Regions from separate parts of the Frigidibacter sp. MR17.24 genome, predicted to be linked through region 1. Evidence: riboswitches for the same ligand, from Rfam matches in the RefSeq annotation. Region 1 holds a riboswitch; the other holds the start of a gene.
The links. Region 1 has a riboswitch for thiamine pyrophosphate ahead of thiD (bifunctional hydroxymethylpyrimidine kinase/phosphomethylpyrimidine kinase). Riboswitches for the same ligand answer to the same signal wherever they lie in the genome.

Region 1 (3,392 bases):
ACCGCGACGCAGGTGCCGGGCGCGAGGCGGGCGGGACCATGCGCCAAACCGGGGCCGAAGTCCGGGCTGGCCATGCAGGTCAGCCCCTCGTGCGCCATCAGCGCGTTGATGCAGGCATTGGCGCCGATGCAGGGGCGCACCTCGGCGGCCCGGCCGGCCTGCGACAGCGGCAGGATCCGCGGGTCGGCGATGTTGGCGCGCACCATGCCCACGAGGTCGGCCTCGCCCGCCGCGAGGATCTGCTCGGCCAGCGCGACCGAGGTCACGCGCCCCACGACCGCGACCGGCAGCGCGGTGAAGCCCGCCGCGTGCAGGGCCCGCCGCACCGTGCCGGCGGCGGCGCGGAAGGTCGCGGGCGCGGCCGGCGTCGGCGGCCAGTGATCGACCCGGGCCATCTTGCGCAGGTTGTTGCCGCCGGTGACGCTGACATAGTCCACGAGCCCCGTGCGCGCGATCTCGACCGCGATGCGGCCGGCCTCGTCGGGATCGACGCCGCCCTCGATGAACTCGTCCCCCGCCATGCGGATGCCGAGGATCCGGTCGGGTCCCAGCGCCGCGCGCACCGCCGCCAGCACCTCGATCGGATAGCGGCAGCGCGCGGCGAGATCGCCGCCATAGCCATCGCCGCGCCGGTTGGTGGCGGGGCTGAGGAAGCTTGCCAGCAGCATCCCGTGCGCGAGCGAGACCTCGACCCCGTCGAGATCGCCCGCGCGGCAGCGCGCGGCCGCGGCCGCGAAGCGCGCGGTGATCCAGTCAAGCTCGTCCCGGCTTGCCTCGCGGCTCATGCGCTGCGTCAGCTCCGAGCGTTCCCACGAGGCCGAGACGATGTGCTCGCCCGCCGTCTCCATCCCGCCGACATGGGCCAGCTGCGCCAGCATCAGCCCGCCCTCGTCGCGCACCGCCGCGGCCAGCGCGCGGTAGCCGGGGATGATGCCGTCGTCGACATTGACGAGCGTCCGGCCGTCGGCCCAGACCTCGGAGGCGATGACGGGCGTGGCGCCGGTGATCTGCATCCCCAGCCCCGCCGCGGCGCGGGCGCGGTGATAGGCGATGTAGCGCGCGCCGGGCCGGCCGCCCTCGGCCAGGCCGGGCTGGTGCGCGGGCAGGTAGACCCGCGCGCGCAGCTGCCGGCCCCGGATCGTCAGCGGCCGGGCGGAGAGGGGATAGCGGGGGGCGTCGGTCACGTCGGGCTCCTTCGCGGGCAGTCGGGGGCGCGGGTCGGGGTCGCGGGGGCGCGGGTCGGGCGGGCCGGTTCGGCGGGCCGGTTTGGCGAGCGGTGGCCCGATCAGACGCCGCGACCGTTCGCCTGCAAAGGACTTTCGCACGGCACGGCCCGTTTTCGCCGGGGCTGCCCGTTTCGCGGGCGCCACCGACTGGCCCCACCCCGGCCCAATCCCGGCCCCGCCGTGGCATCGTCCCGGCATCGTCCCGCCGCCCGTCGCCTCACCCGCCTCACGTCGCGCGCCCGGCCGTGCAGGCGCGAATGCAGGCATCTCGCGCCCAGCCTCCCGCCCGTCCCCCGCCCCATCCCCCGCCTTCCCCCTTGCGCGACGGCGGTGCCGGGACTAGGTAGCGAGGGACTTCATCCGTTGGGGTGCCCCTGCCGCGTGCCGGGGCTGAGAGGCCGAGGCGCCAACCCATCGAACCTGATCCGGTCAGTACCGGCGGAGGGAACGGATGCGCGCAAGGCCCCCCGGCGGGGGCGGACCGCGCCGATCCCCCCTTCGCCGCCACGACCGCCGCAGAGGAGGCGGCAGATGGCAGCCAAGAACGGCACGACCGACCGCGGCGCCCCGGTGGCGCTGACGATCGCGGGGTCGGATTCCGGCGGCGGCGCCGGGATCCAGGCGGATCTCAAGACCTTCTCGGCGCTGGGCGTCTACGGCGCCTCGGCGGTGACAGCGATCACCGCGCAGAACACCGTGGGCGTGCAGGGCGTGGCGGCGATCGCGCCCGCGATGGTCGCGGCGCAGATCCGCTCGGTGCTGGACGACATCCGCGTCGACGCGGTCAAGATCGGCATGCTGGCCACGCCCGAGGTGATCGCGGCGGTGGCCGGGGCGCTGCGGGGCTATGACGGGCCGGTGGTGCTGGACCCGGTGATGGTGGCGAAATCGGGCGACGCGCTGCTGGCCGACGCGGCGGTCGAGGCGCTGGCCGAGACGCTTCTGCCGCGCGCGACGCTGCTGACCCCGAACCTGCCCGAGGCCGCGCGCCTGCTGGGGGCCGCGCCGGCGCGGAACGCCGCGACGGCCGAGGCGCAGGGCCGGCGGCTGCGGGCGATGGGGGCGGCGGCGGTGCTGATGAAGGGCGGTCATGCCGAGGGCGCGACCTGCACCGACCTGCTGGTCGAGGCCGGCGGCACGCTGGCGCTGCATGCCCCGCGCCTGGCCACGCGCAACACCCATGGCACCGGCTGCACGCTGTCCTCGGCGGTGGCGGCGGGGCTGGCGCACGGGCTTGCGCTGCACGACGCGGTCGAGCGGGCGCATGGCTGGCTGCAGGGCGCGATCGCGCAGGCCGACGGGCTGGGGATCGGTGCGGGCCACGGGCCGGTGCACCATTTCCACGCGCTCTGGCCCCGGCTGGCGGGAGAGCGGCGATGAAGGCGCATATCCTGGGCGGCGGCGTCATGGGCCTGTGCACGGCGGTCGAGCTTGCCGGGCGCGGCATCGAGGTCAGCCTGCACGATCCCGCCCCCGCCCCCGGCCCCCATGCCTGCAGCTGGTGGGCGGGCGGCATGCTCGCCCCGTTCTGCGAGGGCGAGACCGCCGAGGAGCCGGTCGTGCGCCTTGGCCAGCGCGCCGCCGGCTGGTGGCGGGACGCGGGCGTCGAGGTCACGCAGGGCGGCACGCTGGTGCTCGCGCTCGGGCGCGACCGGCAGGAGCTGGCGCGCTTCGCCCGCCGCACCGAGGGGCACGAATGGCGCGACGGCGCGGGCCTCGCGCAGCTGGAGCCCGGGCTGGCCGGGCGCCACGACCGCGCGCTGTTCTTCCCGACCGAGGCGCACCTGACCCCGCGCAAGGCGCTGGCGCGGCTGCGCCGGCGCGCGGCCGAGATGGGCGTCGCCTTCACCGGGGCCGCGCCGCGCGACGCGCGGGCGATCGACTGCCGCGGGCTGGCCGCCCGCGACGCGCTGCCCTCGCTGCGCGGGGTGCGCGGCGAGGCGGTGACGCTGCACGCGCCCGACATCGACTATGCCCGGCCGATCCGGCTGCTGCATCCGCGGATCCCGGTCTACCTGGTGCCGCGGGGCGACAACCATTTCATGCTGGGCGCGACGATGATCGAAAGCGATGCCCGCGGCCCCGCCAGCGTGCGCTCGGTGATGGAGCTGCTGAGCAGCGCCTATGCGCTCGACCCCGCCTTCGGCGAGGCCGAGATCGTCGAGA
Region 2 (3,392 bases), on a different contig from region 1:
GGACCTGATCGAGCATGGCTCGGGCCGGACCGAGGCGCTGCTGACGGCGCTGGCGCTGCGGCCGGCGGCCGATCACGCGGCGCTGGTCGCCCTGGCGCGCGCGCTGTCGAATTCGGCCGAGCGCCTGGCCGAGACCGAGGCGCAGGGCGCGGCGCTGACCCGCACGCTGAACGCGCTGCAGGGCACCGACCATCCGCCCGCGCCGCTGCCGGTGGCGCTGGGCCGGGCCGCGCAGGGGCTTGGCCTGCCGGTGCCCGAGGTCGTGGGCCTGTCGCTGCATGCCTTCGCCTCGACGCTGGTGCAGGCGGCGGTGCGCTTCGTGCCGCTTGGCCAGACCGAGGGCCAGCAGGTGCTGGCGGCGCTGCACCCGGCGATCGCGCGCACCGCCGCCTGGGCGGCGGGGGCGGGCGAAGAGGATTTCGCCACCTCGGGCTTCGGCGCCGAGATGGCGGCAATGGGACACGAGGGGATGGAGGTGCGGCTGTTTCGCAGCTGACCCGCCCCGAGCAAAGGACGAACGCATCATGGCAAGCCCCAACGGCCCGCTTCGGATCGGCATCGGCGGCCCGGTCGGCGCCGGCAAGACCACGCTGACCGAGCAGCTGTGCCTGGCGCTGCGCGACCGCTTCTCGGTCGCGGTCGTCACCAACGACATCTACACCAGCGAGGATGCCGAGTACCTGATGCGCGCCCAGGCGCTGCCGCTCGAGCGGATCCGCGGCGTCGAGACCGGCGGCTGCCCGCACACGGCGATCCGCGAGGATGCCTCGATCAACCTCGCGGCCATCGCCGACCTGACCGCGAAGATCCCCGATCTCGACATCGTGCTGGTCGAATCGGGCGGCGACAACCTTGCCGCGACCTTCTCGCCGGAACTCGCGGACCTGACGATCTACCTGATCGACACCTGCGCGGGCCAGGACATCCCGCGCAAGAAGGGGCCGGGGGTCACGCGCTCCGACCTGCTGATCGTCAACAAGGTCAGTCTCGCGCCGCATGTCGGCGTCGATGCCGGCCAGCTCGAGGCCGACACCCGCGCCGCCCGCGGCACCCGGCCCTATGTCATGGCCGATCTCAAGCTCGGCCGCGGCGTGGCCGAGGTCGTGGACTTCCTGATCGCCGAGGGCGGGCTCTAGCCCCGCCGCCTCAGTCGTAGGCGGCGTCGAAGAACGCCTGTTCGAGCGCGACGGCCCGGGCGAAAAGGTCGTGGCACAGCGCGGCCTCGGCCGGGCCCACCCGGTCCAGTTCCGCGCGCAGGAAGGCCACGAAGTCGCGGAAGAACGGATTGTCGTGCAGCATGATCCACTCGGCATGCACGAAGTTCGCGGGCAGCGGCGCGGTCGCGCGGCCCGCCCAGTCGAGATACAGCCATTCGGCCACGCACAGCACGCTCAGCGCCCCGGCATAGGACCGGGTGGCGGCCGCCTCGCGCATCAGTCCTTGGAAGCCCGCGGTGGGGGCACTGTCGGGCACGGCGGCGCGCGCGGCCTCGTCCACGCCCAAAGCCTCGAAGGCGCGCAGGAAATAGGTGTTCTCCTCGCCCGAGATCATGCCCGCGAACCGCCCCAGCCTGAGCCGCGCGCCGAAGTCGTCGGACCCCGCGATCGCCGCGCCCAGAAGCGTCAGGAAACTGTCGAGGAAGCGGTGGTCCTGCACGAGATAGGTGGTCATCACCCGGTCCGGCACGGTCCCGGCCAGCAGCTCGGTCACGAAGCGGTGGCCCGCCGCCGCCTCCCAGCCGGCGGCGCTGGCGCGGCGCAGGGTGTCGGTGAAACGCTCGGGCGCGGGCGCGGTGGTGGTCATGGCAGGGCCTTTCCGGTCGGGCGACGGGCACCGGGCCCGCCGCGGGTGGGGCAGGGGGCCGGGCCGGACGGCGGACGGGGGCGATGACGGCGCGCGGCCGGACCCATCCCTTCGCCGGCATGACCCGGATCAGGTTCGAAGGGTCACCGCGCCTCCCGTGACAGGACCTGCGGACTCTCAGCCCCCTGCGGCGGGGCTCCCCTTGGTGGCCCGGTTCTCGCACGGCCCGCGCGCGCTGTCACCCGGATCGTGTCCGGCCGACGGCTGGACCTTGGCCCCGCGATCGGGTTCACTGCGCCGCGGCGACGTTCTGCAAAGGGCCATGACCATGGGCATCCTCGATTTCCTGAGCGGCGAGTTCATCGACGTCATCCACTGGACCGACGACACCCGCGACACGATGGTCTGGCGCTTCGAGCGCGAGGGTCACGCGATCAAGATGGGCGCGAAGCTGACCGTGCGCGAAGGGCAGGCGGCGGTCTTCGTGCACGAGGGCCAGCTTGCCGATGTCTTCGGCCCCGGTCTCTACCAGCTCGAGACCAACAACCTGCCGATCCTGACCACGCTGCAGCACTGGGACCACGGCTTCCGCTCGCCCTTCAAGTCCGAGGTCTATTTCGTCAACACCACGCGGTTCAACGACCTGAAATGGGGCACGAAGAACCCGGTGATGGCGCGCGACCCCGAATTCGGCCCGGTGCGTCTGCGCGCCTTCGGCACCTATTCGATGCGCGTCACCGACCCGGCCGAGTTCCTGCGCGAGATCGTCGGCACCGACGGCGAATTCACCGCCGACGAGATCAGCTTCCAGATCCGCAACGTCATCGTGCAGGAGTTCAGCCGCGTCATCGCAGGCTCGGGCATCCCGGTGCTCGACATGGCGGCGAACACCGCCGATCTCGGCAAGCTGGTGACCACCGCGATCGCGCCCACGATCGCCGCCTACGGCCTGTCGATCCCGGAATTCTACATCGAGAACATCAGCCTGCCCGAAGAGGTCGAAAAGGCGATGGACCGGCGCACCTCGATGGGGATCGTCGGCGACCTCAGCCGCTATACCCAGTTCCAGGCGGCCGAGGCGCTGGGAAACCCGGCCTCGGGCGCGGGCTCGGCGATGGCGGCCGGACTGGGCGCCGGAATGGGAATGGCGATGGGGCAGGCGACGGCCGCCGCGCAGGCGGCCGCCGGGCCCTGGGGGGCCGCGCCCGCGCGTGCCGCCGCGCCGCCCCCGCCGCCGCCGCCCCCGGTCGAGCCGCAGTGGCACATCGCCGAGAACGGCGCGACCCGCGGGCCCTTCGCGCAAAGCCAGCTTGCGGGCATGGCGGCGCAGGGACAGCTGACGCGGGCGAGCCTCGTGTGGTGCGCGGGCATGATCGGCTGGATGGCGGCGGGCGACCTGCCGGCCCTGGCCACCGTCTTCGCCCAGATGCCGCCGCCGCCGCCGCCGCCGGGGGCATGAGCCGCACGCGATGACTGCCGTGCCGCCCCTGCCGGCCCCCGATGCCGATTTCCACGCCCCCTGCACCGCCTGCGGGGCCGACCTGCGCTTCGCGCCGGGCCAGACGGTGCTGGTCTGCGACCATTGCGGC

Region 2: another riboswitch for thiamine pyrophosphate. It lies ahead of V8J39_RS08370 (TenA family protein); the one in region 1 lies ahead of thiD (bifunctional hydroxymethylpyrimidine kinase/phosphomethylpyrimidine kinase).

What each region holds. Positions count from the first base shown of each region.
Region 1 is NZ_JBAWKE010000001.1:353,513-356,904, reverse strand. It holds gene V8J39_RS01740 (oxidoreductase) at 1-1,184, opposite strand, end outside; TPP riboswitch at 1,581-1,690, shown strand; gene thiD (bifunctional hydroxymethylpyrimidine kinase/phosphomethylpyrimidine kinase) at 1,758-2,606, shown strand; gene V8J39_RS01730 (FAD-dependent oxidoreductase) at 2,603-3,392, shown strand, end outside.
Region 2 is NZ_JBAWKE010000002.1:247,786-251,177, reverse strand. It holds gene V8J39_RS08380 (urease accessory protein UreF) at 1-496, shown strand, start outside; gene ureG (urease accessory protein UreG) at 525-1,136, shown strand; gene V8J39_RS08370 (TenA family protein) at 1,147-1,803, opposite strand; TPP riboswitch at 1,907-2,009, opposite strand; gene V8J39_RS08365 (SPFH domain-containing protein) at 2,132-3,262, shown strand; gene V8J39_RS08360 (primosomal protein N' (replication factor Y) - superfamily II helicase) at 3,273-3,392, shown strand, end outside.